DNA from 3 places in the Paenibacillus sp. SEL3 genome. Region 3 is predicted to be linked to each of the others. Evidence: riboswitches for the same ligand, from Rfam matches in the RefSeq annotation. Region 3 holds a riboswitch; each other region holds the start of a gene.

Region 1 (10,747 bases), 220 kb from region 3:
TCATGGGGAGCCAGCCAAGGAGCTAGCGCCATAATAATAAAAAGAGCAGCCAGTACGACAGAGCAGACCACGATTACCTTTTGACCTTTGAACATTGTACGCAATCTTATCATCACTGCTCTGCTCGTCCCTTCGATGAAATACGGGGGTCCATATACAAATGCACCAGATCAACGAGCAAATTGCATACGATGAACAGGCATGCCGCCAAAAACACATAGCATTGTATGACGGGAATATCCCGGTTAAAAATCGCCTCCACAAAATAACGGCCAAACCCGGGCCATGAAAACACCTGCTCCACAATAATCGTTCCGGTCAAAAGTTTGCCCAGGTTCATACCCATACTTGTAATCAGTGGAGCAATGGCAATTTTCAGTACATGCTTGAGCATGATCACCCACTCACGGATTCCTCTAGTTCTCGCATACTGCACATACGTTTCCTGAAGCTGCTCCAACACACTGGAACGCAGCAGGCGCGTATATAAAGCAATCAGAACCAGCGACAGGGTTAACGTGGGCAGCACCAGATGCTGCCACGTTCCTCGCCCCTCTACAGGGAGCCAATCCAATCGAACAGAGAAAAAGAAGATTAACAAATATCCCAGCCAGAACTGGGGAATAGACGCCCCAAAATATGAAATCCCTCGACTAAGCATGTCGATCCAGCCATTTTTACGCATCGCTGCTAGCACGCCCAACGGGATACTCACTAGAATAGATAGCACCATACTGCTCACAGCCAATTCAAAAGTGGCGGGCAGCCGAACTTTGACCTCATCCCATACCGGCTTGTTGGTCAGATACGAAGTACCAAAGTCCAATTGACTGATTCTTTGAAGTGTATGCATATACTGCGTCAGCAAAGGCTGATCCAGCCCGAACTCATGTCTTTTCTGCTCCAGAATCTCTGGAGTAGGATAAATATGAGCAGCACTCAAATAGGCCTCGGCCGGATCAACTGGTGAAATATGAATCAGTGCAAAGGTAACGAGGGTGGCAAAGAGAACAATAGGAATGACCGCTACCATTCGCTTCCCGATATAGCTGATCATAAGTTGTCCTCCTATCCTGTAAACGAACGTTACCCTTCAGTTTTAACTACTTCCCGATTTCAAGCCCACCAAACGGATTTTCATCCCGATTGGCCGGGAATACAAAGTTCGTAATCTTTTTCTGATACACTGCCGTTTTCTTAATATACGAAATAGGCACAATGGCAGATTGCTCCTGAAGCGTCTTCAGAATCGAAGCATACAGCTCTTGGCGCTTGGTTTCATCTGTCGATGAGAGCGCCTCGTGTACTTGCTGATCCAGATCTTTCTTCATGGGAAGGGCGCTCAGCGTCTCGGAAATTCCGAAGCTCTTCTTGGCAATGACGTTAATAAAGGAATGCGGATCATAAGGCGCACCATAGTTATACCAGAAGTACAGATCAAACTGGTTGGATCTAAGGCGCTTAATTTGAACCGTCAGCTCCAGTCCGGTCAGGTTCACTTTGACACCCAGTTCTCCCCATTCGGCCTGAATGGTTTCAGCCATCGCCTTTTGGATTGGATCGGTTTTATCAAAAATCAGCTCAAAATCCAGCTGTTGTCCGTCTTTTTCCCGTACTGTACCGCCTGCGGGCAGCTTCCAGCCAGCCTCATCCAGCAACGCTTTGGATTTTTCCACATCATAGCCAACAGGCTGTAGGTTTACATTCGTATACGGATAGTTTTTGGATAAAACCGTATCCGCTTTTTCCTCCAGCCCTGAAGTCACACCTTCCACCATTGCCTGCTTGTTAAAGCCATGCTGGAGGGCCAGACGTACCCGAAGGTCTGCCAGCTTGGGATTGGACGAGTTGAGCAACAGACTTCTTGTTCCGACAGGCTCGGACAGCGTGGTAACATACTGATTCGTGTCGCGAAGCTGTTTGAAGGCATCCAGACTAATGACACCCTCTCCATAAATCAGATCCAGGTCGCCTTTTTCAAAGGCCATCACACGGGTTTCGCCATCGGGAATGATTTTGACCGTAATTTTATCCACCTTCGGTGCAGTACCCCAATAGTTCGGATTACGCTTAAAGGTTGCATACTCATCTTGCTTGTATTCATCCAGCATCCAAGGTCCTGTACCTACAGGTTTCTTGATTCCTTTGGACGTATCTCCATCATCCGGGAACCCAGCTTCACCCAGAAAACGGAACGGACGAACGACAGACAAATCCTGAAGCACTGGGTAGTATGGCTCTTTGAGCGTCATTCGGAAAGTGCTGTCATCTACAGCTTCAGTTTTGTCGAGAACGCCTACTATACCAAGCCAGCTGTGTGTTTTCTCATTTTTCATGATAGCGTCAAAGTTCTTTTTGACAATGGCCGCATTAAATAGTGTCCCATCCGAAAATTTTACACCTTTGCGCAGCTTAAACGTATATGTCTTACCGTCCTTGGAAATAGTCCAGGATTCAGCCAAAGCAGGTTCCAGCTTGCCTCCTTGCTTGTAGCTGACTAACGGCTCATAAACCATGGATTGTGCAAAAAGTTGGGAAGGATTGTATACATGAGGATTCATCGTGCCAATGTCACGCGGCCACGATAGCGTGATCGACTTTTCATTGGCAGCTCCGTCAGTAGAGGTGGATGCAGGTATGTTCTCCTGCTTTGCGCAGCCCAAAACAACGGATAATAAGAGGAGCGCCACCAACATAAGGGTAGCAGTCTTGCGGTGTCGAACGGACATCAATGTATTTCCCCTTTTCTATATATGTGATAATGATTATCATAATCATATTTAGAATAGGTATCACGCTCAATTTTGTCAACACTATTCGACAAGCAACCCTCTTATTTCTTTTAAATTTGTAGAATGAGGATTTTGAAAAACCCTAAACTTATGGCTTAATTCGCCAACGTTTGAAACAGAGTACGCGTGTACTCATGCTGTAACAAGTCTTCATCCCATTCCCTAAATATTTCCACAATCTCCCCCTGAACCATGACGGCAACCCGGTCACAAAACTGACGAGTAGATGGGAGATCGTGAGTGATAAATAGGTAGGACAACTGACGTTCCACCTGCATTCTCTTGAGCATGTCCAGTACAGAAGACTGCGTTGTCGTATCCAGATTGGCGATCGATTCATCGAACAAGATAATATTTGGCTCCACCGCCAAAGCTCGGGCAATACATACCCGCTGCTTTTGCCCGCCACTCAGCTGAGCTGGGTATTTTTCCAGACTGTCAGCCTCTAATCCTACCGATTCCAATAGAGACAGACAAATATCCAGCGCCTGCGGCTTTCGCTCAGGGAAATAGTTGTGGATTGGCTCCATTAAAATATCTCGAATGGTCATACGGGGATGCAGCGAGGAGGACGAATCCTGTGCAACCAACTGGATTCGCTTGTACAGCTGAACATCCTTCATCTTTCCGGTGTGAATGGGCTGTTCATCCAGCCAAATCTCTCCTGAGGTCAACGACTCCAGCCCCAGAATACATTGTGCCAGCGTGCTTTTGCCACTTCCACTTTCTCCAACCAGTCCAAGACATTCTCCTTGTCGTAGCTCCAGACTCACCTTCTTCACGGCCTGTTCGCTATCTTGCGTGCTGAACCAACCTTTTCTCCGTTTGCGGACAGGGTATGTTTTGGTCACATTCTTCAATTCCAGCATCACTGGTGCATCCTTCCTTCCAGGCTCATCTCCAACACTCGATCTGCTATGCGACTCATACCTTGGCGATCATGTGAGATCAACAATATGGTGAGATCAAAGTCTTCTCTCAACTGTCGCAGCAATGCCAAGACCTTGTCGCGGTTGATCACATCCAGCGCCGTAGTAGGCTCGTCGGCAATAAAGAGGCTCGGACCGGAGCTTAGCATGGCAGCCAGTAGCACCCTTTGACACATGCCTCCACTTAGTTCAAAAGGATATGACGACAAAATATGCTCAGGATCTGCAAACCCTACCTTGCAGAGCAGAGAGCGCAAATAGGCCTCCCGCACTGGAGTAGCGCCTCCTCTGGCTATTTCAGAGGCACGGCTCAGCACCTGCCGCATCCGTGACAGCACGCTCAGTGGATGGACTTGCTGTGATGCAGTGTGGGATGGGGTAGCATCAGCGTGCCCCAGCTCCATCTGGTCTTGCGGCATCCAACGCCGCCCGTGCAGTCTAAGCGTATCCATCAGCTGGGCGCGGACAGTCCGGATCGGGTTTAACCCGCTCAGCGATTGTTGAATGAGCAGGGCAATATCCTCTCGGCGCAGCCTTTGCCAGCGCCGTTCCTGGAACGGGAGAATGTCTTCCCCGTTATAGTAGATACGCCCATGCGTAACACCGATACCTGGCTCCAGCATGCCTGCGATTGCGTGAGCGGTCAGGCTCTTGCCGCATCCGCTCGGTCCAGTCAGGACCACAATCTCCCCTGAATATATGGAAAAGCTCACATCACGCAGCAGTGGTTTGCTCCCACTTCTGCTTGCTCCTACGCCTGTGCGGCAGATTTCCAAATGTTCCACGTGTAACAACGGTTTTCGACCTGCCACTTGTTCTATCGTATCCTTGCCCCCAAGGGCTGTTTGATCCTCCACTATTTGGCCGCCTCCTTTTCCGAAAAGCGGTCACCCAAAAGCTGGCAGGCAAGTACGAATAGCATAATCGCCAAGCCTGGGAAAATCATGACATGCGGAGCCACCTGAAAATATGAGGTGGCATCATGCAGCATCACGCCCCACTCTGGCTTAGGCGGCTGTACCCCCAGTCCAAGAAAGGACAGCCCAGCGATCATCAGCACCACGCGTCCGATATCCCATACCGCATAAACCAACAACTGCGGCAACGCTTGTGGCAATACATAACGACTCAGTATACGTACGTGTGAATTGCCGGATAAACGGGCATACCGAACGTAGTCCTCCTGACAAGCTTTTTGAACCAGACTACGGATATATCGGACATAGCCCGCCCACCGTACCGCAATAATGGCAAGGGTCATGTTAACAAAACCCGGACCCAAAATACCGACAATTGCCACTGTTAAAATAATATCAGGAAAAGCCAGTACGCCGTCGATTCCCCGCATGACCAGCTGGTCCACGCGTCCGCGCACATAACCAATAAGCAACCCTATAGGCAGACTGAAGCACAACGTAGCTACAGTAATTGCACATGCGATTAGCACGCTCGTCCGAATCCCGTAAATGAGCCGTGACAGCACATCCCGACCCAGATGATCCGTACCGAAAGGGTATTTCCGACTAGGTGGTGCCAGGCGGTTCAAAAGGTCCACTTGGAGAGGATCATGAGGAGCGACCCATGGAGCTAATAACCCAAGCAGCACGATCAGACCAAACAGTAAGCCCCCTGCCAGCAAGCCTCCTTTAAAGGGAAGCCGTATCTTTTTCATTTTCAGCTTCCTCCTTAACGCAAACGTAGCCTCGGATCTATCGCCGTCTGGACCACATCCACCAAACACTGAACTCCTACAATTAAAAATACGGCGAAAATAACATACCCCTGAATCACCGGATAATCTCGCTGTGTAATCGCATCTATAAAATACTTGCCCAACCCCGGCCATGAAAAAATGGTCTCTACAATCACATTACCTGCCAGCATAAATGATAGATTGGTACCTAGCAGTGTAATTATAGGCAGAACCGCATGCCTAAATATCTCAAAAAACAGGATATGCAAACGTGAAAAGCCTCGAGCCTTCGCTGCTTTCACAAAATTCCGGTCACCCAGCTCCAGCATTTGAGCGCGCAGTACGCGTGCTTGCACAGCTCCCAAACCTGCGCCAAGAGTCAGCGCTGGGAGCACTAGATGTGTCCAGTCCTCCCTTCCCATGGATGGGAGCCAGCCCAAGCGAACGGAGAATAGATAGATCAACAGAAAACCAAACCAAAAAGAGGGGATCGACGATCCCAGCAGGGCGAACAGCCTGCCCAGACGATCCAGTGGGCCGCTGATTTTTAGCGAGGCAGCCAGCCCCAGCCCCAGCGTAAGCACCGTCATGACGGCGAAGCCCGCAGCAGCTAGCTCCACAGTAGCAGGAAGTCTGTTCCACAGTTCGGCTAGCACCGACTCCTTGGATACATACGAAGTGCCCCAATGCCCTGTGAACACATCCCGCAGCCAGTTCACATATTGAATATGAAGCGGTTCGTTTAAGCCCAGTTCCTTTCGTAGCGTCGTCAACGCCTCCTCAGAGGCAGGGATATTATGCGCGGTGAGCAAAATGGTAGCAGGGTCTCCAGGGGCCAGCCGCATCAGTACAAAAGTCAGCGTGGACACCACGAATACAATGATAAGCAGCTGCGCCACACGTTCCAGTATAAAACGAATCATAGGATACGCAGCTCGTTATTCCGCAATATCGGATTGCGCTGTAATGTAGTAATACTCGATCGGATGGGGTGTAAAACCCTCCACCCCTTTTTTCACACCAAACACATTATCAGGATGCACAATGAACGACTGTGGCAAATCCGTATTGATGATATCCAGCGCTTGTAGTGTCACAGCATTACGCTGCGCTGTATCCTTCGCCAGCTTCAAGCTGTTCAGAATACTCTCTAGCGGTTTGGAACTATAACGGCTTACATTGGCTTCGCTTTTCGAAGAATAAAACATGTCCATAAAATATTGCGGCTCTCCTGTATGAGCAGTAAGCATACTGTACATAGCAAAGTCCCAATCGTTTTTGGTCAACGCCTCGTCGATATTTTCCACCTTGCGAATCTTGACCTGGATTCCCTCTTTCAGCAATTGGCTTTGGATGACCTCAGCCATAACAGAGAGCTCCGGACGCTGAGGGAAAGTCAGCAGCGTAACCTCGAACGGCTTGCCTTGCTTAGTCCATGTCCCTTGGGCGTCCTTCTGCCAGCCATCCTTCGTCAACAGTTGCTCTGCCGTTCCGTCCAGCGCTTTACGCTCAACTTTACCGAAGGGAAGAATGCTCGGGAACGGGCTGCTTGCCTCCGTACCGAAGCCCCTCATGACGGCGCTCACAATCGATGCGCGTGGAATCAGGCTGTCCACCACCTTACGGTTCGCCGCATCCTTGAATACTGGCGATTCCATATTGTACACGATCATATGGGTGCGCAAGGACGGAGCTGACAGTACTTGTAACTTGTCGTTCTTTTTCAGTACCTCTGCGTTATCAACCGGAATATCCGTCGCTACGTCCACCTCGCCGGATTGCAGCGCCATCAGGCGCGAATTCCCGTCCGTAATGAACTTCATCGTCGCTTCAGCTAATCGTGCCTTCTCGCCCCAATATCCGTCATAACGCTCTACGACCAAGGATTGGTCCTTGTTGAACGCTTTGACTTTAAAGGCGCCTGTCATCGCTGGGTAACTCTGTTCATCTTTCATCGATGCCACATCCAGTACAATCGTCGATGGATCAGCTAGATTAGACACCAACGCCGCATTCGGCTGGTTTGTCGTGATCTTCAAGGCCAGCGGGCCGCTTACATCAATGGACTTCACATTCAGTAAATCCTTCGCCAGATGGCTTTTCTCAATAGAGCGTAACAAAGACGCTTTTACACTTGCTGCATCCATACTTTTTCCATTATGAAAAGTGACTTTATCCTGCAAGCTGAACGTCCAAACTGTAGGGCTATCCTGCTTCCACTCCTTTGCCAGCCAAGCCACAGGCTCCAGCTTTTCATTCAAACGTACCAGTGTCTCACCTGCACCGGATCGCATCACATCCCAGCTATTATCTCCATGCGGGTCAACGCCTGACGGTTTCCATGTATACGCCATTACCAGCTTTTTATCTGTCGCTGTTTGTTGTGCTGACGCGTTTTCACCCTTGCCGGAGCTATCCGACGTCCTATTGCTGGCACATCCCGAAAGAGCCATAACTGCCAGCAGCAGCATCACCCCTGTACATATCAACCATGAACGCCTACTACGACTGCTTATCATTCGATGAATCCCCCTCTATCTTGTAAAATCGCATAAACCTAACGCAAAACGCGAAAAAAGCATTCCAGACCACTTAATTAGCAGTCAGAAATGCCTTCAATATAAAATGTCAGAACTCACCTCGAAGCCAACTCCAAAAACATAGAAGGGATCAGATCGGTTTCAGACATTCCGTATGCAGCACGCCTAACCACCTCCCCAGCATCCCGTGGGTCTGACAGTGATGTCAAAACAGGCAGGTCTCCTGACTCCAGGCGTATCTTTCAGGCCTTCCCGGTTCTTCACAATTCCAGTGGCTGTTCTGAAAGCTCCAGCAGTATCCTGCTGATGCCTGTATACAGTGGCGGGCCCGTGTCGGAATCAACCGAACTTCCCTTTTAAGTGAACATGCTCAACAACTATGTACATCGTCTCTACGAAACCCCATACATAGAGTTGTCCGGCTCACACCTGTTTTCTTCCTTTATTTCTTTTCATTACGATCTTATTTTGTTGTCACAGGCTTGTCAATAAAGGCTGCACAATAATTTAAATTTGAACGATAAGGTAGAAACAAGACATAACCTCCAATTGCGTGCACGCAATTGAAGTGTTAAAATTAGGTATAGAGTAAACCACCGTGTCCGTATACTAAAAAGAGTCTTCGCCGCGCCAACGGCAAAGACTCTTAGGACTTGAAAGGCTGTGGATCACCACCACGGCGCGCTGCATAACTAAATGTCAATGCAAACGAAACCCACCGTTAGGGGCCAACCTAATTACGCGGTGGGTTTTCGCTTGTTCCGAAATTTTCGACGTAGCCAGCGATAAAGTTTACGAATACTAAACGCCAGGCTTAGTAACGTAACCATCCAACGCAACACATCGTAGCACGACACAAGGTTGACCATCGGCTTCACCCCCTTTCGGGAAGCTGCACCGTGGTCCGAAAACATCCACCACTATTCAAAATCCATAAGGTAAATTATACCATGATATCGCCCGCTGCTCTAGCAAATTCTTCTAGTAAGTAAACTGGAAAACGCACCAAATTAGAGCTACCCATTTCATTCCGCAGTTTATCTATATATCCCCAGACAGCAAGGGGATCTACTATCTGGATAACCCCATGCCAAACAGCCGGAAAAGAGGCATACGTCCTCTCTCCGGCTATCTTTATTTATTTCTAATCATCAAACCTTCTGTGGAACCTCCTGAACCGTCACGCTTTTGACCGATTCCCCTTGTTTTCTCGTCAAAACGATGTTCAAGACAATCGCTGTAATCGAGCCCGAAACAATACCATTTTGCAACAACATTTTGGCAAAGCTCGGCAGCTGGTCGAACATTTGTGGCAGAACGGCAGAACCTAGGCCCACAGCAATACTGCATGCTGCGATCAGCAGATTGCTTTCCTTTCGCAGATCCACTTCTGACAAAATAGACATGCCTGATGCAGCGACCGAGCCAAACATGACGATCATCGCCCCGCCCAGCACAGCGTTAGGAATCACTGTCGTTAAAGCAGCCAGCTTAGGCAGCAAACCGAGAACAACCATGATACCGCCCGCAGCAAAAATAACGTTCCGCGATTTGACGCGTGTGAGCGAGATCAGACCCACATTTTGCGAGAAGGCTGTATAAGGAAACGCGTTAAAAATACCCCCAAGCATAATCGCAAGTCCTTCCGAACGGAGTCCATTGACGATCTGCTTTTGCTCTACCTTTTGATCAATCGCCTTGCCTACTGCCAGATAAACACCCGTAGACTCGACCATGCTGACAATATTGACGATAATCATCGTACAAACTGCCATAATGCTAAACTCTGGCTTACCAAAATAAAATGGCTGCGCAACACTCACCCATGACGCATCTGCCACGGGAGCAAAATGCACCATTCCCATCGCATAAGCAACCACCGTGCCTGCAAACAGACCGATGAGCACGGAAATCGAGCGCATAAAGCCCTTTGCCAACCGATTCACAAGCAGAATAACCAATAATGTAACCAGCGCCAGCAGCAAATTACGCGGCTGTCCAAAATCCGCGCTGCCCTGGCCACCTGCTACATTGTTCATCGCCACCGGAATAAGGGATAGACCGATAATTGTAACGACCGAACCCGTAACGACCGTCGGGAAAAAGCGTAGCAGCTTGCCATACAGCGGTGCCGCAAGCACCACGAATATACCAGACAAAATAATGGCACCGTACGCTGTCGCCAAATTTGAGGTCGAAGCAATCGCGATGATAGGCCCTACTGCCGTAAACGTACAGCCTAAAATGACAGGCAGTCTACTACCGAAAAAGCGTGTGCCCATAATTTGTAATAACGTAGCAATCCCGCAAGTGAACAGATCGGCAGCCACCAAATAAGCCATCTGGGCTGGAGTCAGGTGCAATGCTCCCCCTACAATTAGAGGTACAGCAATGGCTCCAGCGTACATCGCCATGACATGCTGGAAGCCCAGTGCGAATAACTTTTGTTTACTTAACATCCCACATTCTCCTTAACAGGAGCAATTACTACGCCAGCTTCCTCTATAAAATCGACCTCGCCTGGTGCCATGGAAGCGATACGCGCAAGAGAACGTACGGCGATGCCTCTTTGCTCCAACAGTCCACGGCCTTCCTGGAAGCTCTTCTCAATCACACAGCCAACCCCGGCCAGCTCCGCTCCTGCTTCCTTTACAATATCCGTAAGTCCGACCAATGCTGCACCAGTTGCCAAAAAATCATCTACGATCAGCACATGGTCGCTGGCATCAAGGTATTTTTGGGAGATACTCACCTGATAGGTTTCCTGCCGAGTGAACGAATGAACCTCTGCGA
Region 2 (10,747 bases), 1.9 Mb from region 3:
CTCCAGACCGCCGACCTTAGTGAGCACGTCGAGCGCATCATTTGCATCTGGCTGGTTCACGTCCAATGCGCGGCAGACAACCGCTATTTTGCGGGTAAGCCCAGCCATATTTACACCCGTTCCCCGGCCTACGATAACTTCCGGCTCTAGCCCGGTAAGAGCACATACGACCGCAGCGCTGGCTGTGGTATTCCCGATGCCCAGCTCTCCAGTAACGAATAGCCGTGTGCCACCTTTGACCGCTTCTATTACAGCTCCAGCTCCGGCCAAAATCGCCTGTTCCGCTTCCGTACGCAGCATCGCTGGCCCTTTAGCTATATTCGAAGTACCCATGCGTACCTTTCGGTCCACCAGATTCGCGTGAGCGACATCCGCATTCACGCCAACATCTACCACCTTGACATCTGCGCCCGCATGGCGTGCCAGCACATTAATTGCTGCGCCACCTGACAGCATGTTATACAGCATTTGCTGTGTAACCTCAGCCGGAAAGGCACTGACTCCCTCTTCACACACCCCGTGATCCGCAGCCATGACCATAACCGTTTTACGATCGAATTCAGGCTTATCCACTCCTGTAATTCCTGCTAGCTGAATGACCACACTTTCCAACTTTCCAAGACTTCCCGGTGGCTTTGTTAATTGGTCCAAATGGGCTGAAGCTGCCGAGGCCGCCACCCCATCCGGCTGGGCAATGCTATCGATCAGCTGACGCAGCTTGTCGTTCATACCTTCCACTCCCTGCTCTTTTTAAGTGTGTTTCATCGTTTATTTAATCTGCTGTATCCGAAGCGCTCCTGCGCAGCAAGAGCTGCGGCACACCGCTATCAGGATGCGGAAGCATCACAGGCTCAACACCGTATACTCGTCGAATCCGATCCTCAGTTAATAACTTCGATGAAGCTCCCAATCCTTCAACCATTCCATCCTTGAGTACAAGCAAATCTTCGCAAAATTGGGCTGTCAAGTTAAGATCATGCAAGACCGCAATGATCGTCACACCCGTTTCTTGGCGCCAATCTGCCAGCAGTTCCATAAATTCAAGCTGATAGCGCAAGTCCAGATAGGTCGTAGGCTCGTCCAGCAGCAATATTCGTGGCTCCTGCACCATTACTTTTGCCAAAGCTACACGCTGTCGCTGTCCCCCACTCAAACGGTCTAATGCTCTGTCCGCCAGCGTGGTAAGACCCAATCGCTCCAGCACGCGATCCGCGATCGCCTCCACATCAACACCCTTTTCCCTGCCTAGCCAGTCCTGATGGGGAAAACGTCCCATTTCTACGACTTCCCTGACGGTGTATCCCACGGGAGGAAGCCCTTCCTGTTGGAGTACGGCTATGAGTCGGGAAAGCTCTTTCCTGCTGTAGCTACCGACCTTTTTGCCATAGATATGAACGTTTCCCGAAGTTGGCTGATCTACACCGGAAAGCAAATGCAACAAGGTCGATTTTCCACTGCCGTTCGGACCAATAATCCCCCACCAAGTTCCTTCGTCGACGCTCCAGCTTATATTTTTTAAAGCATGGAACTCTCCATAGGCACGTGTCAGACCCACTACCTCTAATGCCCGATCACGCACCTTCTGTGATTCACTTTGTTCTGTCACAGCAGTCCCCCCCTGCGCAGCTTCTTGTTTCGGTACAGGAGATATGCGAAGAACGGTGCCCCAACAAAGGCCGTCATCACGCCCAGAGGAATTTCTGTGGGGGCTAACAATGTGCGAGCCGCCGTATCTGCCCAAGCCATAAAAACAGCTCCGCCGAGCGCAGATAATGGAACAATCATACGGTAATCAGGACCTGTCACCAGACGAATGATATGCGGTACAACGAGTCCAACAAAGCCAATCACGCCACACACCGAGACAGCGGCTGCTGTCAGCAGCGTGGAAATAATCAGAACAGATAGCTTCGTCGCATCTACATGAACTCCCATGTGCGCCGCCTGACGTTCACCCAAAGCCAAAATATTCAGCACACGTGCCCGGTTCCATAGAAATACCAGCCCTATGACCACATAAGGTAAAAGGATTCCTGTATATGACCAACCGCGCAGACTAAGACTTCCCATCGTCCAGTACAATATTTCATTGACCGTCTCCTTCGACATGGCTGTCAGAAAGGAAACAACCGCTCCCAGAAAGGATTGCATCACCACACCCGACAAAATGAGACTTTGTGTCGGAATTTTCCCACCTTCCCGTGCCAACGTCAGCACCATCCACAGCGTAAGCATTCCGGTCGTAAATGCCACTAGCGGCAGCGTCCATATGCCAACAAATGAAAATTGAAGGCCCCAATAAATCAGTACTGCCGCTCCTACCGAAGCCCCCGAGGATACCCCCAGTGTATACGGATCAGCCAAAGGATTACGCAGCACACCCTGAAATCCGGCTCCCGCCAGCGCCAGCGCTGCTCCTACCAACATTCCCAGTAACACTCGTGGCAATCTGACCTTCAAAATAATCTGCTCTGAGGATGTATTCCAATCCGGTGTAAACGTATCGCCTAACCACGGTAGGTGGTTAACCAGAATGCCCGTGATTTGGCTGACCGGAAGCTTGGCCGAGCCGATGCCAAGACAGAGCAGCAGCGTCAGCAACAGCAGGACAAGACCTGTCCCTCCAAAGCCGATCAGTTTACGGTTCATTTGAAAATTTCAGGATACACGCCCTTGGCCACTTCCTTGAGACCTTCCGTTACGCGTGGACCCGGACGACTGATCAAATTATCATCCACGGCAAATACCCGGTTGTGGCGAACAGCCGATATTTGATCCCATCCACTGCGAGCTTTAATGATATCACCGAGCGTCTGGCCCGTTTTGTCGTCCTTGACACTTTTGCTGTACAAAATCACGTCAGGGTTCGCAGCAATAATATTTTCCTCACTGATTTGGTACCACCCCTTCTGCGTGGCACCTACATTTTCGCCGCCCGCCAACGTAATCAGCTCGTCCATAAACTCGCCTTTACCCACTGTCCAGCCTGGTGAAAACTCGACGTATACCCGCAGCTTCTGCCCTTTACCGATATTTTTAATTCCTTCTTTTACTTCTGCTACATCTGCTCTCATCTTGTCAGTCACCGCTCTTGCTTCTCTCTGATGATCGGTGATTTTCCCATACAATTCGATGTTAGCCATGACATCTTCCACTGTCTTCGGTTCCGTTTTAAAAATCATAATTCCCATGTCGCGCAGCTTGGTCGTAGCCTGTTCACTAAGTGATATCCCTGCAAAAACGACTTCCGGGTTCGCAGCAATGATCGCCTCTTCGTTCGGTTTCATAATACCGCCCACTTTAGGCTTTTTCGTAGCTGCTTCCGGGTAATCAGAGTAGTCGGAGACGCCGACAATTTCCTTATCCAGCCCAATGGCGAACAACGCCTCGGTTTCTGCCGGGGAGACGGAAACGATTTTATCCGGCGCTTTTTTGAATGTAAATTCCTGTCCTGTTGCATCTTTAACTGTGAGCGGGTAAACCGTTTTGCCCGGAGGCTCTTGTGCGTTTACTGCCTGTCCCGGCTGCTGTGAAGAAGCCTGACCCTCTTTATTTTCTGCATTTTTTCCATTAGCGCCACATGCACTCAGCACAACTGCCAAAATCAGAGCCAATAGACCTGTTGTCCACACCTTTATTTTTTTTCCTGCCATGATTTGCACCCCTTCATAAATAAATCGTTAAGAGCGTTACTTGAACATCATCAGATATCTTCTAAATCTAGCCTTCTTTTCCTATCAAAAACCCCCGCATCCTCATATCAGGACACAGGGGTCACGTTAGCGCAGATCGTGCGCAGGCGGCAGCTTCTTTCCGCATGGACAGTCACTGCGAACACGTCATCCTTTCCTCGAAGGATTATGGTGACAGGCGGACGGGCAGGTATCCTGACTTATGGTAAAATACATGTCCTGAAATTCTTTCATATGCTTAGTAACATATAAAGAGGACTAACGGGCATGTTTCCATTTACAGTGGCGGGACCGCGCCGGATTCACACCGACTTCCCTTTTAACAGCGCAGGGAGGGAAACCATAGTTTCATCACGCTGCGCCGACCTCGTCTGCTGGATATTTGATGTAGTGGTAGTCAAGCCGTTCTTTTACTTGATGATTATAGGTTAAAATGAGGCGGCTTACAACCCAAACAGCCTCTTTATCCGCTGGTGTCTAACCTAATGAGGAAGCATTTCCGCTATGTAATTGTGCGGTCCTGCCAGCCTCAATTGAATCCTTAATGCTTCTCCCGGCTTCGGATTCAGACTCCAAAAATCATGGCCCGGTATCAGCATGCAAGCTAGCTGACGAATTACGCCACCATGCGTAACGACCAAAACAGAGGGCGACGTAGCAGTCAAATCCATGGGTTGAACTTCCATAGCAACACGCCATTCATACAGAGAGTCAAGAAATTTGCGCAGACGATTTACAAAATCTGTCCAAGACTCTCCACCAGGTGGGGTGATCCGTTGCGGCTCATCAATCCAAGCCCGATACAACGACACATCCTTGAGCATGTCATACGTTTTTCCATCCCACTCGCCAAAATGAAGCTCTCGCAGACATGGTTCCATCATAGGAGGCATAGTAGATAGGGAACGCCCAGACGTCAACTCTGATTCCGGCACAATGATCTGCAAGGTCTGGCGACATCGCATTAAGTCGCTGCAATAGATTCGAGCAAAGGACTGACCTTGCAATTTTTCCTGCAAAGGCTTTAATTCCTGCTCTGCCCCCGGTAGCAAACCTAAGTCGGAGTGTCCCAGATATCGACGTTCCTTGTTCCATAAGGTTGTGCCGTGACGAACTAACACGAGCTCCATATCCCAATGCAGATCTTCTTTAGCATCATACGGCACCTTATCCTCCTGTGAGTTCGGTCTTTGTGCGTATTCTACTGTCCTTTTTGCTGCTATATCTTGTTTCAAGAAATGTCACTTCCTGCTCGATCATTATTCAGCGTGTCACTCCTCACCCTCACCGCACCCATCCCAAGGCAAAACAACCTGCGGCTCCTAACAAACACAATCCTACAAACATACTGGACACGGCGAACATCAGCTGGATCGTATGCCGTATATCTTTCGACTCTAGCGGTCGTATCCAATCCCCCATGTATGCACGAAAGGAGCGCACGCCATGATACACATTATATCCTCCAAGACGAATCCCCAATGCACCAGCAACAGCCGATTCCGGGAAGCCACTGTTCGGACTTGGGTGCAGACGAGCGTCTCGCTTGACTGTGCGCCAGCTTCTTGCAGCATCTCGTTTGTACATCCACGCCGCTATCACAAGCATTGCCGCTGTCAGGCGTGCTGGAATGTAGTTAGCCACATCATCTAGACGTGCTGAAGCCCAGCCTAAATGCAGATACTCTTCATTTTTGTACCCAACCATGGAATCGAGCGTATTCACAGCACGATAAGCCAGCGCCAAGGGTGCTCCCCCGATCAAGGCATAAAAAAGCGGGGAAATAATCGCGTCCACGATATTTTCAGCGACCGTTTCAACCGTACCGCGTACAATCTCAGGCTTATCAAGTTGCTGCGTATCCCGCCCGACTATCATGCCCAGCTCCCGCCGTGCCACAGCCAGGTCATCCGCCTGCAACGCTCGGTAGACTGCCATTCCTGCATCCTTTAGTCCTTTGGAAGCAATCGTGGTCGCAATCAGCACTATTTCTGCGCCGACAGATAACCACGGATGAATCCAGGCAAGCAATTGCAACAGCGCCCAGGCGAGCGCAAAGGAGCCTCCCGCCACAATGAGTGGAAGCAGTATACCTGCACGTTTCAGCCCTCGGTCACTTCGGACCTGGCAGCGAATCACTTTTTCCAATGCTGAAATGGCATGTCCCATACCGATGACTGGATGCGGCAACCACCTCGGGTCACCGATCAGCCTGTCCAATAGATAGGCTGCCAGGATAATCAAGCTAACTGTCACGCCGCTCCTCCTCCTCCAGCACTTCACCCAATACAGATAGCAGCCTGTTATTGGCTTCTGCATCCTTGACTGCAATCCGAAAATGGCTCGTCGTCAGTCCCGGATACATAGCACAGCTACGTATAAGGATTCCGCGTTGTCCAAGCGCCTGCTGAATAGCTGATGCGCTCCACGTACCCGGCGCCCTTGCCAGCACGTAATTGGCTTCGCCGGGAACGACACCGCAGCCCCATTCCGCCAAGCCGGTCAACAGACGGTTGCGCTCCGCAGCAATCAGCTCCTGTGTTCGGCGCTCATATGCTTGCCCACTTTTCAGACATGCCTCCCCAGCCAGCAACGCTAACCCATTCACACTCCAGGTCACCTGTTTGGCCGTCATTCGCCGGATATAGTCCGGATGAGCAATCGCATAACCCAATCGTAGGCCAGGAATGGCATAAAATTTGGTCATTGACCGGATCAAAATCACATGAGGATAGCGATCCAGCACAGGCAGCAGTGAGATTCGCCGTTCCAGCGGAATAAAATCAATGAATGCTTCATCCACCACCAGCACAGTACCCGTTGTGCCAGCCGCCTCTGCCAGCTCGCACAGCTCCTGCTCACTATATTGGACGCCATTTGGATTATTCGGCTGCCCGAGGAACAAAACATCTACCTGCTCCATGAGCTGAAGGATGTCCTCCACGTCCGCCTTCCATTGAAGCGAGGCCTTCCCATACACCCGGTTGACCTCGGCTCCGAATTTGCCAGCCAGCTCGGCATATTCCGAAAAACACGGCTCCACTGTACCCACACGCTTAGGAGCTAGTCCCAATAACAAGAGCGCCATGCTCTCAGCCGCTCCGTTTCCGATACTTAACGACTCCGGTGGAACATGCAGTCGCCGTGCGAGCATATTTTTAAAATTCCGATGCCCAGGGTCTGGATAGCGAATCACAGTGTCAAATGAGTGTTGCAGCGCCTCAAGCACCTCAGGCGGTGGACCAAGCGGATTAATATTTGCACTAAAATCTACAAAATCAGCAGCAGTCCCGCCAAATGTCGCCGCAGCTGTTTCCCTGTCCCCGCCATGACCGTAAACCTCTATCATTGCCTCTCATCCTTTCCGCCCGTTTCCAATCATTTAGCTCCATTATGAGGCTGCTTTTTGCGTCCCGTCAATGCAAATGAGCTTTTGTACATGGCTCACTTGGGTTACAATAGAAGGAGGCACACATAAAATTACACAGTTTATATACGGAGGAATGGACATGCTGTTCATCGACAACCAGGGGATACACGATCCAGCCATTAATCTTGCTATTGAGGAATACGCGCTCAAGCATCTACCGCTGGACGACAGCTATTTGCTGTTTTACATTAATCAGCCTTCTATTATTATAGGCAAGCATCAAAATACCATTGAAGAAATCAACGCCGAGTTTGTCAGAGATAACAATATTCAAGTCGTTCGTCGCCTGTCCGGCGGCGGTGCTGTATATCATGACCTCGGTAATTTAAATTTCAGTTTTATTACCAAGGATAACGGGGAGTCCTTTCATAATTTCCTTAAATTTACGCAACCTGTGATTGATGCTCTGCGCCAAATGGGAGTAGAAGCTGAAATGACAGGCCGCAACGATCTGCAGGTCGGAGAACGTAAAATTTCAGGAAACGCCCAATTTGCCACACGCGGACGTATGTTCAGCCACGGTACATTGATGTTTAACCTGAATCTGGACAATGTGGCTGCATCACTGCATGCCAATCCCGAAAAATTCAAATCCAAAAGCACTAAATCTGTCCGCAGTCGCGTAGCTAACATCAGCGAACTGATGGACCGTGAGATGACCATAGAGCAATTTCGCGAGGAACTGTTGCGTTTCATATTCGGATCAGAATTGGATCAAGTACCTCAATATAAGCTCACCGATACCGATTGGGCCAAAATCCATGAAATATCCAAAGAACGCTACCAATCGTGGGATTGGAACTACGGTCTATCCCCCGAGAGCAATATCAAGCACACACGTAAATTTCCAGTCGGTATTATTGATATCCGCATGGATCTTAAGGAAGGCTACCTCCGTGATATTAAAATCTATGGGGATTTCTTCGGTGTGGGTGACGTTGCTGATATTGAAAATATCCTGCGCGGCAAGCGTTATGATGAAGGTGAGGTACGTCAAGCCTTATCCTCTCTCGATTTGAAGCACTATTTTGGTAATATTGAGTTGGACGATTTTGTTGGACTTGTATTTTTGGAAGACTAACCGTTACTTTTTCCCATCGTTTCAAACCAATACTTCAGTGGTTATAAGGGGACAGGCTCTTATAAGAGCCGTCCCCTTTTCATTGCGATATTGTCATTTTGAATATTATAAGATACAATTTTAGCATTGCCCCATGATAGAGATAAAGGAGAGAATACCGATATGTATAAATTAATTGCCATTGATATTGATGATACACTCATTAACGACCAAAAAGAAGTTACACCAGCGACACAACAGGCATTAGAAGCTGCTGTAGCGAAAGGTGTGGTGGTTACCCTCGCTACTGGACGAGCTTATGCCTCTGCACACAAAATTGCTCGCCAGACTGGTTTGAACGTGCCGATCATTACGTATCAAGGAGCTTTGGTTAAAAACCTGCTGGACGAAAACGTGCTGTATGAGCGTTATGTTCCACTCGTGGCTGCACGTCGTCTGTATGAATTCTGCGTGGAACGCAATCTGCATCTACAAACGTATATTGATGACAAATTGTACACACGTGAAGATAATCAGAAAATCAAAGATTACACGGAGCTGAACAACACGGAATATTTTGTAGAGCCTGTATTCAGTAAAGTTATAGAGCAGCCGGCTCCTAAATTGCTGATTATCGACGAGCCGGAAGTGTTGGATGAATTAATTCCTGAACTTCGCGTACTGCTTGGCAATGAAGTTCACATTACAAAATCCAAGCCTCACTTTCTGGAAATTATGCACCATGAAGGCACCAAGGGTCACGCGCTTACCTTCCTTGCAAACCATTTTGGCTGTGAACTGTCGGAAACGATTGCCATCGGCGACTCTTGGAACGACCATGAAATGCTTGAATGCGCTGGTCTCGGCATAGCGATGGAGAATGCCATTCCTGATTTGAAGAAGCTGGCTGATTACATCACTCGCAGCAATAACGAAGATGGTGTTAAGCACGCCATCGACAAATTCGTACTCAATGTTGAATAAGCAAAAAGTGCCTGCTCCCATAATTCTTAAATAAAGTAATACAACAACAAAGCCTCCAAACTGTCGCATGATCAGTAACATACGACAGTTTGGAGGCCTTTTCTGTCAGATCATATAATAACCTGACCGCTATAAAATATCAGGCAGCAGAACGTAACTTACGCCTGTTCACCAAACGGATAATTCCATTGTTCATAAGGATTAGTCCGGTCACAATGAGCAGCACCCCAACCAGCATCCACCAGCTTACATGCTCTCCATACAACAACGCTCCCAAGCCCACCGCAATCGGCGGTGATATATACAGCCACGTCGTCGGAAACAGGGGATTTGTACGCTCCATGAGCCAGTAGAACAGTGTATGTGCAATCATCGAACCAAACAGGATCAGATAGAGTAAAGACCCCATGGCAGGAAGGTACTGCCACCCCTCAGAACTCCACGGTTCCGTGATCGCAGACAGTAACAGCAGCATCCATCCCCCATGGATCATTTGCGCCGCATTCAGGGCAATCGGGTTCGTTTCACGAAATACATCCATCACTCGCTTGGAATAAAGAGCTCCCCCTGAATAACACAGCTCCCCCAGCAAAATAACAAGGCATCCCGCCAGCCACAGACCACTGATCTGAACCGCCAATCCGGGCAGCACAACCAGCACCACACCAAGAAAGCTGATCATGCAGCCAACGACCGTAATCCGTGACGTTTTTTGCCGTAGCAGTACAGATTGCAAAATGACGATCATCATCGGCCCGGTAGCTGACAGAATAGCTCCGATCCCGGAGCTGACATATTGCTCTGCCCAATACAAGGCCGAAAAGGTACCGAAGGTCGTTCCTGCTCCAATCAGCAACATTTCCTTACGCCATAATAACGACCATTTCACCTTTCCGGTCAGCTTCATAGCAATAAATAATATCGCACCTGCGGCGAAAAAACGTACCCCTGCCGATAAAAACGGCGGAAGCCCGGCTTCCACTCCCACTTTTATGGCCAAAAACGTTGTGCCAAAAATAAGACACATTACTGTAAACGCGATCCCAATCATGATACGTCCCTCTCCCTTCAGTTGCTTTTAAGCATACAGGGAGACGAACAGAACAGTTGTATAACTACAGAACAGTTGTATACGTTTTTGAAGTGCTATATAGTACAATACACACAAAGGAGCGTGGATAGCATGGGTAAGAACAACAGCGAACTACTTTTTCCAGCCGATCATGCCTTAAAGCTGTATGAGCAGGTTATCCATTATGTAGCTGTGCGGATCGATCGCGGGGATTGGCAAACAGACATGAAGCTGCCGTCCGTACGAAGCTTGGCTCAGGAGCTGGGTGTACATCGGCTAACTGTTTTCCGGGCATATCAGGAGTTGAAGCAACGAGGACTGGTCTATGTAAGGGACAAATCAGGATATTACGTTCATGCTTCCCAAGCGACTGGACATGCAAAATATGCTGGCTACTCGAGACATACGTCCATAGACCTCACGATTCACTCCAAATCTGCCCATGCGGCAGATGATCCGTCAGTTTCAGCCTGGAGAGGAATGGATGGACTTACCCGCGTTCAATCAGT
Region 3 (10,747 bases):
AGGGTACAGTTTACTTATGGGCCGGCTCTTTTTTGATGCTTTAGCAGACAAAGTTAACATCTTCTATCCTCCTATTGATGTAACCTATGTATAAAAGATAAACAAGTCTTGATTCTGGGTACCCGATTGCATGTAGAGTTTGCTTTACAATTAGTTCATGTAATCTTCATGATTAAAATCGAATAAGGACTTGAAAAACATCGTCACAGTGTTATAATTAAAACAGGATTTAGATTAAGTCTAAATTAATTGATTAAGATTTATTAGATTGACGCATGGAATTTTGAAGAAAATCAGACACTACTGCTAACGAGCATCCAAGCTTTACACCAACTATATTTGAACGAGAGGGGATTTTAAACATGAGTACATTAAATCATACGAACGCACCTACACAAGAGGCTATTCAAGAATTGCACAAGGCATTGAATCGTCAGGTAGCTACCTGGTCTGTATTGTACACGAAACTGCATTATTTCCACTGGTATGTGAAAGGACCTAAATTCTTCACATTGCATGCTAAATTTGAAGAACTTTATAATGAAGCAACAGCTAATCTAGATACGATTGCTGAACGATTGTTGGCTATTGGTGGCCGTCCGGCTGCGACCTTGAAGGAGCATTTGCAACTTTCAGCTATTCAGGAGTCCGCAGGTGAGCAGACAGCTGAGGATATGGTGAAGTCCGTTGTTGCTGATTTTAAAACCATCACTGTTGAGCTGGCTAGTGGGATGGAAGCAGCGGAAGCGGCACAGGATAAAGCGACAGAGGATCTTCTTAACGGCTTAAGAGAAGCAATGGATAAACATATCTGGATGCTGAGTGCGTATTTGGGATAACCCATTGGTATAGACTTCCATGTATATGGAGATCAGGTGAACAAGACACACATCCCGTTGGTTCCACTCTGCCACTGGAGTATAATAACGAGAAGGCGTGGAAGACCACAGGCTCTAGAGTCATAGAGCTTCCGGGATGGGGTGTGTGTTATGGAAGTGAAACAACAGCTTTTGCATGAAGCGGAGCAGTTTATATATACATGTTATGAGGAGCTGGGCCGAAGCCGCGATGAAGCGGAGGCCCGGCTTCTTAATATTCGTCACGACATAGAGACTACGGGAATGTATGATCATACGTACGAAGAGCTGGAGCACGGGGCACTCATGGCTTGGCGCAATAGCAATCGTTGCATCGGTCGCTTATTTTGGGACAAGCTTTTGGTCAGGGATGCGCGGGGCGCGTCAGATGCAACGGAAGTGGTTCGCGAGCTCTTGGAGCATATACGCATAGGAACGAATGGCGGTAAAATTAAGCCAACGCTTACTGTATTCCGCGCCTCCAAGCCAGGGCAGCCGAATATCCGCATCTGGAACCATCAACTCATTCGTTACGCTGGATATGAAACCGATCAAGGGGTCATCGGGGACCCGATCTCGGTAGATTTTACCAATACTTGTAAAGACATGGGCTGGCAAGGAGCGATGACTCCTTTTGATATATTGCCACTGGTTGTGGAAGCAGGCGGCCGGCCTCCCGAGCTATATGATATTCCTGAACATTTGGTAATGGAGGTGGCCATTGAGCATCCAGAAATCTCGGGTTTCGCTTCCTTGGGATTACGTTGGTATGCTGTGCCTATGATTTCGGACATGACGCTGGAGATTGGCGGTATCATCTATACAGCGGCTCCCTTTAACGGCTGGTATATGGGAACAGAAATCGGCGCCCGCAATTTTGCGGATACCTTCCGCTATAATATGTTGCCACAGGTGGCTAAGCTGATGGGGCTGGATACGACGAGTGAAACAACGCTTTGGCGTGATCGGGCACTGGTGGAATTGAATATTGCTGTGCTGCATTCTTTCAAAAAGGCGGGAGTCAGCATTGTCGACCACCATACCGCAGCGGCACAATTCAAGCTGTTTGAGGAACGGGAAGCCAAGGCTGGGCGCGCACTGACAGGCAATTGGACATGGCTGATTCCCCCGCTATCCCCGGCGACAACGCATATTTTTCATAATTCCTACGATAATCGGCTTGTGAAGCCGAATTTCGGAGTTCAAGAGAAGTCGTATATGTCGAGACAGGCTAATACAGCATCAGATACAGTGCTTCAGCAGAAACGCCAAGGCTGCCCTTTTCATTCCGGATAACGATGGGAATGACCTGATTGCTGGATTAGGACTCGAGCTTATCCCATGCAACGATAAATAGGGTAGCCAGTGGTCCTATTAATAGGGAGAGAAAAAACCAATTTAGCCCGCTCCGATTTTTGGATTGTGCCAAGCCGGCATTAATCAGGGCAAGTGTTCCCCAGCCTACATAATAATCTTCTGACATGGTATTCTCCTTTGTAAAAAGGTATAATATCGTACTGTGTATGGTATGAACACATCCATGATTTCATGAATTTAGAGTAAATATCACTTTATATATTCTGGTTTGAGGAGCGAAGTTAAGTTGGAAAGATATCAGGCAGAGCGCATTGTCGCTGAGCTTTTGGAACGGGCTGCTATAGGTGTGACAGTCAAGCTGGAGAAACGTTTTCCTGGTGGAAGGCTGATTGGGGGCAAATATGCTATGAATGCTCACGCCATTACCATGTATACGGACGTTATCGAAACACAGTGTTTACAGATGTTCGGCAGCATTGATCGAGTTGAGGAGTATTTTACAGTTGTGCTTGCACATGAGATTGGGCACGCCGCCGATACAGAATTAGTGGACCTCTCCGATGCGTTGGAGCAAGAGAGTGGGATAGGGACCCGGCAACGACTTGCGCTGCAAATTGAAGAAAACGCATGGAATTATGCGCTTGGGTTGGTGCCTGAAATAGATGCAACGTTTATTTCTGCCGTAATAGACGAGTCCTTGCTGGCCTATCGGGTCCCGATTATGGAGCAGTCTGACATTGCGTAACAAAGATGATCCGAGAGCCGTCAGGCTCTTTTTTTGTTGATTAAAACAGACGAGATTGGGTCGGATGATCTAAAGGAGTAGCTTTTTAAGCTGCGACACGCGTCCCTGGGATAGTTCGAGCATTTCGGCTAATTCTTTTTGAGATACATTTGGGTGCTCCTGCATGAGCTGTTTTAGTTTATTCAGGAGATCATTCTGATTTCTGTAACTCCTTCTTTTCTTGGGCTGGACAGGACGTGCTTCACTCAAATGACTAGAAGGATTATCGCTCTTCAGATTTTCAATACAACTTTTACATATCAGATGATCCCTGAAATAGCTCAAATGATCTACGGCACCACAAAAATAGCAAGAAACCCCCGTATACTTGCGAATCATCAGTCCCTCTGGGGTAATAAAAAAATCGAGGGCATCTCCAATATTAATATTCATAGAATTGCGCAGCTCCTTAGGCAGCACAATGCGGCCTAAATGGTCTAATGGCCGTGTCATTCCTGTGTTCTTCATCATTTTTCCCCTTTCCTGAAATGCGCTTATAGTTGTAGGAATTGTATGTATATATGCTGGAAGTACAAAGCGCTTATATTACAGTTTGTTTTGGTATAGCTATGCTGAAAAAAAAAGCTCCGGCATGACGAACAATTACGTCTGCCGGAGCATTGTACAGCCAATGAATCTAAGATGTCATGTCGAACTACTGTGGGTTGGTTGTCCAAATACCGGCTACTTTTAATTGAACTCGTGGAGGCAGTTTCAATGTGGCTAATGTCAGATCGGCCAAATCCTGCGGTTGAAGCATGCGATCCTCATCACCAATAGGTAATCCTGCGTTTGCCGCCAGTTCTGTATTGACAGTGCTTGGAGTCAGCGCGGTGACGCGAATGTTAGATTTGCGAACTTCCTGCATCAGTGCTTCCGTGAAGCCCATCAAAGCAAATTTGGATGCGCAATATGCTGAGCCTGTTGCAAAACCCCGTTCTCCTGCCGTCGAGGAAATATTAATAATGTTTCCGCTCTTTTGCGCCAGCATGCTTGGAAGCACAGCATGTGTGACATAATAGGTTCCCATCAGGTTTACGCGAATAATACGTTCCCACTCTTCGGGGTCCATCTCCGCGACTGTGCCAAAGGTAGCAATGCCTGCATTGTTGATCAAAATGTCGACAGCGCCTAGCTCATGTTCCAGTGAGGCTACAGCGGCAGCGGCCTGTGAGCGATCCGATATATCTGCAACAGCACTCACCACTTTCACACCGTATGTACTCCCCAGTGAATCCTGCAGCTTTTGCAGGTCAGTCAATGTGCGTGAAATTAATCCCAGGTTAACGCCTTCCTTAGCTAAAGTTTCGGCAATTGCTTTACCGATTCCTTTACTGGCTCCTGTAATAATAGCTGTTTTATTCTTAAGTTCCATCCAGTCTCCTCCTTATTAATCTATAATGTGGTTGTGCATCTGGGCACATGGTTACATTATACAAGGTTAAACTCATTGAACCAAACTTCGCCTCTGATGAGGCATTCATTTAGAGGTCTCTATTTGGAAATATAAATATCCCCTGAAGTGGTTTCGACCTTAATCACGTTCACACTACCGGGAACAGATTCGGGAGTATTGATATTCCCAGAGTCAGAGCGGACATTATAAACACCTTTAAAATCGGGAGCTTGCTTAATCTTCACGTCACCAGAATCAGCATTCACTTCCAAGTTGGCTACGGCACGTTGCGTAATATTTGTCTCCCCTGAGGTTAGGGAAATAAGGCCATTACCGCTATAATCACGAATGGTAACATCACCTGAAGTAAGCTTTAACTCCATATCTGCTGCAAGCTGACTGGCTGTAAAATTGCCGGATGTTAAATTTGCGATCAGGTGGGTACTTTGGAGGTTTGTAATCTCGGCAGTGCCTGAAGTAGCGGTGATGGAAGTATTCTGCACGGAGGCATCCTGAAGTTTTACATTCCCTGAATGTGCATCTACCTGTAGGTCAGTTAGTGTTTCGCCGGAGGGCATCTCTACGGTAATCGTTTGATCCAAATCAGGAGTGATCGAGAAGAATGACAAGGAAGGGGCCGGCTCCGATTGAATCGTAAGCTTACCGTTCTCAATTCGGGCATTATGAATTTGGTCGGCTACCTTTGTCTGAACTTCTCCACTAATGCGTATCGTACCTTGGTCGCCAGAGCCAGGAGTAAACAAAATAGAGACATCATCAGAGCTGTCCACTTTCAGCTTCTGTAGCTGACCACGTGTAAACGTCCATTTTTTGTTAATCGCAGTTGTTTCCTTCATGACTTGTTGACTCCATGGGGCACCGTAGGCCACCATTCCGGCTACACCGATGACAATGCACAGACCTGCTGCAATAAACCACTTTTTATTCATGTTGTTAGTAAGCTCCCCTCAGGGTAGTCAGATTCCATTTCCAGTATCGTACTGTGCCTTTGACCATAAGGAGTAAGAGATAACGTACACCAGGCAGCAGCAATAGACCTATACCCGTCAACGTGATAGAGAAAAAGAATTTGGCCGGGTAAAAGGTGCTGTTTAGCGCATAATCAGTAACAGCGAGAAGGGGGGCTACAATGAAGCTGATCGATACCACAGCCAATGAAGCCCATACTGCCCATAGGGTAGCCATAATCGGGATGGAGATTAGCAAATTGAGAAACAACAGCCCTAGGAAAGTAAAAATATTGCGTGCAAAGCTGCCCTGGCGAAGCGGAGGAGAAGCGTTCCAGGCTGCATGGGGATCATCCAACGCTTCTCGGGCAATATCCTCTGGGTTACCCAGCTCATGGGCAATCTCACTTTCGCTTTTGCCATTAACCAACCCGTAGTCAAAATGCTGGCTCAAATCACTAAGCAGCTCATTGCGTACCTCTGCAGGGAGAGGAGAAAGACGCTGTTCCACCTCTGTAAGAAACTGTTTTCTATTCATCGGTATTTCCTTCCTCCAGTAGGCTTGCGACATTATGGACAAAATCATTCCATTCCCGCGTAAGTATTCTTGTATAATGACTGCCAGTATCGGTCAGCCGATAATATTTGCGAGGAGGCCCCTCGGTCGATTCCTGTAAATACGTTGTGCAGTATCCTTCTGATACCAGACGGCGAAGCAGTGGATATAGGGCTCCCTCGGCTACTTCAATATGACGGGAGACGGCTTGCGCCAACTCGTAGCCATAACGGTCTTTGCGTCCAATTAGAACTAGAACGCACAGTTCCAGTACCCCTTTTTTGAATTGGATGTTCACATTCACGAGCGGTGCTCCCTTCCTGGATGTTATCAATAATTCATAGGTGTCGTTCGGAATAAGGGAAAGAAACGTGTGTTTGTGCATAATTTGTCACGGGTACTAATTATAGAACAGTAGTCAGGTATAATTTAACATCATGTACTGATTAATGCAAGGTACTAAATTTTTAATAATAAAATATTTGTGTCAAAATGGACAGATTTCCTTCCTTGGAGGCTTTATTGAGTAGCGAATGTTGTAGAAAAAAGTATTTTTATTTGGGAATTCATCGAAATATGGCTGGAAGCACAGATAGGATGCCGCTTTAATTTCATTCATTAAAATGATAGATTGTAAAGTATTCAACAGGGTTAAAAATTACTTTTTATGAAGAGGTGGATAAAGAATGGACTGGAAACATTGGTATATGGAACTGGAACAGGATGATGAGTCTTGGGATGTATCCGAGGAGATTGTTCTGCGTGGTGTAGTGCAACTTGATTTTTGCGGGCAGCCCTCGGAAGTAGAAGTCGAATTTATCGTGGGAGCCGATTCCGAAGAACAGGCACAGACTATAGAAGAACCTACACTGTTGCAAAAAAAGACATGGGAGCAGTATATGGAATATTCATCAGCTATTCATCCTCAAGTGTTGGAATCCATACACCATCATTATGCTGGCATCGTGGAAAAGTATCGGAATGCTTACAGTACATGGGGAGAGGACCCGGATGAATATGCGCCTTATGTGGAGCGGCCGGAACAATTGTTGAATCGAATACAGCTTATGTCTATATTGATTTCCGACTCATCGGCAAAGGATGAACTGTATTTGAATTTTAGTTGTTCCTGGGATCGAGAACATGGCTTAGGCGTACATATGAAGCAGATGAAAATGAAGCATATTCAAGGCGCTTATACATTATATGACCTAGAATAAATCCCCTTCCCGGGCTTTTAGCAGAAAGGACCGGAAAGGGGAACAGAATATGTTGAAAATGAAGGCGTGATTCGAAACGATAAAAAATTAGTTGGATACAGCCAATGCAGCCCGGGCTGCTTGAGCCGCTTGTACCATTTGTCGCAAGGCGGCGACAGATTCCTCTTTGGTGCGGGTTTTCAGACCACAATCCGGATTAACCCAGAACAAATCTGATGGCAGTACGCGCAGGGCACGCTGGATCATGCTTAGCATTTCAGATACATCGGGGATGCGCGGACTGTGGATATCGTACACGCCCAGACCGATGCCTTTGTCGTATACCTGATCTTCAAAGCTGACAATCAGTTCTCCGTAGCTTCGCGAAGTTTCAATAGATATAACGTCGGCATCCATGTCGGAGATGGACTGAATCATATGCTGAAATTCGGAATAGCACATATGCGTATGGATTTGGGTCGCAGGTTCAACGGTGGCCGTGGTCACAAGGAAGGCTTGAACTGCCCAATCCAGATAGGCTTGCTGTTGTTCTTTTTTCAGCGGAAGCCCTTCACGAATTGCGGGTTCATCGACCTGAATCATGCTGATGCCCGCTTGTTCCAGTGCCTCTACCTCTGCCCGTAATGCCAGAGCCAATTGTAAAGCAACTTGGCTACGCGGAATATCATTGCGTTCAAAAGACCAGTTCAAAATGGTCACAGGGCCTGTAAGCATTCCCTTAACAGGCTTGGAAGTTAACGATTGAGCGAATGCCGTTTCTTCCACAGTCATGGGCTGATCGAAGGAGACGTCTCCGTATATAATCGGCGGTTTGACACAGCGGGAGCCGTAGGACTGCACCCATCCGTTTTGTGTAAAAGCAAAGCCATTCAGCTTTTCGCCAAAAAATTCAACCATATCGGTCCGCTCAAATTCCCCGTGTACAAGCACGTCAATGCCAATGTCCTCCTGAATATCAATCCATTCCTTGATTTGCTGTTGGATGAACGTCCGGTATTGCTCGGCAGACCATTCTCCTTTGCGATAGTGCAGGCGGGCCTTGCGGATCTCGGCGGTTTGCGGGAAGCTACCAATGGTCGTCGTAGGCAGTGGAGGCAACTTCAGCTTATTTTGCTGAATCTCACGACGCTCGGCGAAAGGAACGCTGCGTGTTAGAGGCTCCTTTGCCAGCAAGTCAGCCAGATCGTCAGCTGTTTGTACGCGTGCCGCTGAGCTGTTGAAACGGGCTACCGCATCTGCACTTTGTCCAAGCTTGGTGAGTGCGGATGGATCGTGTTTGCCAAGTGCAGCCGTCAGGACGGCGATTTCCTCAAGCTTTTCATCGGCAAAAGCCAGCGCTTGCACCAGTTCTCGATCCAGCTTGTGCTCTGCTTCCAGACTGACTGGCACATGCAGCAGACTGCATGATGGCTGTACGATAAGCTGCTCGGCAGTGGTCTGTTCTGCTAACTGACCCAGCAGGATAGCCACAGCGTTAAGGTCGCTGCGCCATATATTGCGCCCGTCAATGACCCCAGCGCCCAGCGTTTTTCCTTTAGGGAAACCATGCTGCAATATATGCTGGAGATTTTCGCCATCATCATACACAAAATCAAGACCCAGTCCCTGTACCGGAAGTGCGGACAGACGCTCATAATGGTCCAGGCTGCCAAAGTAAGTTTGCAGCATTATATTTAAAGAGGGCGCAGCTTGGGCCAAAGCTTCATAGACTTCCTGAATAATGTCCAGATCCTCTACTGGGAATGAGGTGGTCAGGACAGGTTCATCGATTTGGACCCACTGAACACCTTCTGCTGCTAGTTCAGACAGGACACGGGTGTATAAAGGCAGGAAGGTTCTTATAATAGAAGCAAGCTCCTTGCGATCATAGCCTTTGGAAAGGGTAACGAATGAATAGGGGCCGATGAGGACCGGTTTCCCATCAATGCCTAGCTCTTGTTTTGCTTCACGATAAGCCCGTAAAGGTTTATTTTCAGTGAACACCGGGACTGCGTTTGCCAATTCAGGAACGATGTAGTGATAATTGGTGTTCATCCATTTGGTCATTTCACTGGCGGTTGCTCCCTTCTGTCCACGAGCGATCCCGAAATACACGGACAGAGGAATCGGACCTGCGGGACGATGGTTGAACCGTTCGGGTACGAGGCCAAACATCACAGATGTATCCAGCATGTGATCATAATAGGAGAAGTCTCCGACAGGAATGCGATCAATCCCCTTGTCACGCTGCTTGCTCAGATGCTCCAACCGTAATCTTTTCATTTCCGTTTGCAGTTCGCTTTCGCTAATACTGCCGTTCCAGAAGCGTTCCAGTGCTTTCTTCCATTCCCGGTTTTCGCCGATACGCGGATATCCCAGATTACTGCTAATTAAGCCGGACAATTCAGGCCATTCAATGACGGACATGTACTTTTCCTCCTAGTGGGTGGCTGTTTTATTTTTACGTACCAAAAAAGGCATTCTTCCCCCCAGAGTTAAAAATAAGTAGGGGAAAGAATGCCTCCGTGATTAAAAAATCAAAAATACGGCGACTGCTCTTAACACCTCCCTATCTTCCGTAGGTACTTGCGATGTTGTTAAAATAGGCAGGTCTCCTGACTTACGGATCATGACTCTCAGCATCCCTTCCCGGTCTGTGGACCAGTGGTTGTATGAACAGCTGAAAGTTCCCCGTTTACAGTGGCGGGACCGTGCCGGATTTGCACCGGCTTCCCTTTTAAGCCTGATCTGAATAGAACAGACACCTATCTCCAAGCTATGCGGTTAAGGTATGACGAATAATTATGCACTCGTATACTTGTTCACCATCATAAGTGAAACTTGCAGGATGCGCAATAGAAACTGCGATAGAAACTGCGATAGAAACTGCAATGGAATCTGTTAGGGATATGCAAAAAAAAGACAAGCCTCATCCATGATGGAGACTTGTCCTAGATTAGATATAGCATTTGCCGAGTAACCTTCGCCTTAAGTCAATGAAACGGTGTAACCTGCCTGAATGCTGGCTTTTACATCTACCAGACGCTGGTTGCGGCTGCCCCGGAAGGGAAGGGTCAGGTCCTTTTGCTGTTCTACAAAGCGACCATCCACAATCACATCGCACAAAAGTGCTAGCTCCTGTCGCTCCTGATCTGTGAGTAGATCTTCATAGACAAAGCCAGTGTAAGCCCACACGGTTCGGTCGGGACAGGCCGCACGGAAGTCGCGCACAAATTGCGAGCATTCTGCTGCTGAGAAAAACGGGTCTCCCCCGCAGAGAGTCAGTCCATCCAACAACGGATTATCCATGATGTCACGAATGACTTCCTGTTGTCGTTGGGGTGTGAATGGCTCACCTGCACGGAAGCTCCACGACGCTGGATTAAAGCATCCGGGACAGGCATGACGGCAACCGCTAATGAACACGACGGTGCGCAGGCCGTATCCTTCGTTCAGAGATTCCGGAATGTAGCCACACAAATTCACTTATGTTTCACCCGATCTCGAACTTCTGCCTGTTTTGCAGCATTAAAGCGAACGGTATAATCTCCTGTCAGATATCCGGTTACCCGACGTAAGCGCTGAAAGTGTGTGTGCTCCTCATCTGTGCCACATTGGGGGCAGCTTGTCCCGATAATTCCTTCATAACCGCATTCCGTACAACGATCCA

What was found. A riboswitch is a leader RNA that binds a small molecule or an ion and turns the genes downstream of it on or off. The one in region 3 is predicted to bind cobalamin.
Region 1: another riboswitch for cobalamin. It lies ahead of ACYCS5_RS13900 (ABC transporter substrate-binding protein); the one in region 3 lies ahead of metE (5-methyltetrahydropteroyltriglutamate--homocysteine S-methyltransferase).
Region 2: another riboswitch for cobalamin. It lies ahead of ACYCS5_RS21735 (ABC transporter substrate-binding protein); the one in region 3 lies ahead of metE (5-methyltetrahydropteroyltriglutamate--homocysteine S-methyltransferase).

Annotation. Positions count from the first base shown of each region.
Region 1 is NZ_CM137725.1:2,996,083-3,006,829, forward strand. Features, by position in the region: gene nikC (nickel ABC transporter permease subunit NikC) at 1-113, opposite strand, end outside; gene nikB (nickel ABC transporter permease subunit NikB) at 113-1,057, opposite strand; gene nikA (nickel ABC transporter substrate-binding protein) at 1,104-2,729, opposite strand; gene ACYCS5_RS13880 (ABC transporter ATP-binding protein) at 2,888-3,664, opposite strand; gene ACYCS5_RS13885 (ATP-binding cassette domain-containing protein) at 3,661-4,578, opposite strand; gene ACYCS5_RS13890 (ABC transporter permease) at 4,578-5,393, opposite strand; gene nikB (nickel ABC transporter permease) at 5,408-6,337, opposite strand; gene ACYCS5_RS13900 (ABC transporter substrate-binding protein) at 6,353-7,933, opposite strand; cobalamin riboswitch at 8,151-8,348, opposite strand; gene ACYCS5_RS13905 (nucleobase:cation symporter-2 family protein) at 9,106-10,413, opposite strand; gene ACYCS5_RS13910 (xanthine phosphoribosyltransferase) at 10,407-10,747, opposite strand, start outside.
Region 2 is NZ_CM137725.1:4,710,926-4,721,672, reverse strand. Features, by position in the region: gene cobT (nicotinate-nucleotide--dimethylbenzimidazole phosphoribosyltransferase) at 1-729, opposite strand, end outside; gene ACYCS5_RS21745 (ABC transporter ATP-binding protein) at 773-1,606, opposite strand; gene ACYCS5_RS21740 (FecCD family ABC transporter permease) at 1,603-2,649, opposite strand; gene ACYCS5_RS21735 (ABC transporter substrate-binding protein) at 2,646-3,653, opposite strand; cobalamin riboswitch at 3,861-4,052, opposite strand; gene ACYCS5_RS21730 (histidine phosphatase family protein) at 4,175-4,927, opposite strand; gene cbiB (adenosylcobinamide-phosphate synthase CbiB) at 4,977-5,948, opposite strand; gene cobD (threonine-phosphate decarboxylase CobD) at 5,938-7,041, opposite strand; gene ACYCS5_RS21715 (lipoate--protein ligase) at 7,202-8,203, shown strand; gene ACYCS5_RS21710 (Cof-type HAD-IIB family hydrolase) at 8,366-9,166, shown strand; gene ACYCS5_RS21705 (DMT family transporter) at 9,306-10,217, opposite strand; gene ACYCS5_RS21700 (aminotransferase-like domain-containing protein) at 10,350-10,747, shown strand, end outside.
Region 3 is NZ_CM137725.1:2,780,712-2,791,458, reverse strand. Features, by position in the region: gene ACYCS5_RS12940 (Dps family protein) at 363-839, shown strand; gene ACYCS5_RS12935 (nitric oxide synthase oxygenase) at 990-2,153, shown strand; gene ACYCS5_RS12930 (hypothetical protein) at 2,179-2,340, opposite strand; gene ACYCS5_RS12925 (hypothetical protein) at 2,461-2,919, shown strand; gene ACYCS5_RS12920 (AbrB/MazE/SpoVT family DNA-binding domain-containing protein) at 2,989-3,426, opposite strand; gene ACYCS5_RS12915 (3-ketoacyl-ACP reductase) at 3,614-4,333, opposite strand; gene ACYCS5_RS12910 (DUF4097 family beta strand repeat-containing protein) at 4,453-5,304, opposite strand; gene ACYCS5_RS12905 (DUF1700 domain-containing protein) at 5,309-5,860, opposite strand; gene ACYCS5_RS12900 (PadR family transcriptional regulator) at 5,853-6,182, opposite strand; gene ACYCS5_RS12895 (DUF6985 domain-containing protein) at 6,565-7,098, shown strand; gene metE (5-methyltetrahydropteroyltriglutamate--homocysteine S-methyltransferase) at 7,186-9,504, opposite strand; cobalamin riboswitch at 9,666-9,861, opposite strand; gene nrdG (anaerobic ribonucleoside-triphosphate reductase activating protein) at 10,066-10,563, opposite strand; gene ACYCS5_RS12880 (anaerobic ribonucleoside triphosphate reductase) at 10,560-10,747, opposite strand, start outside.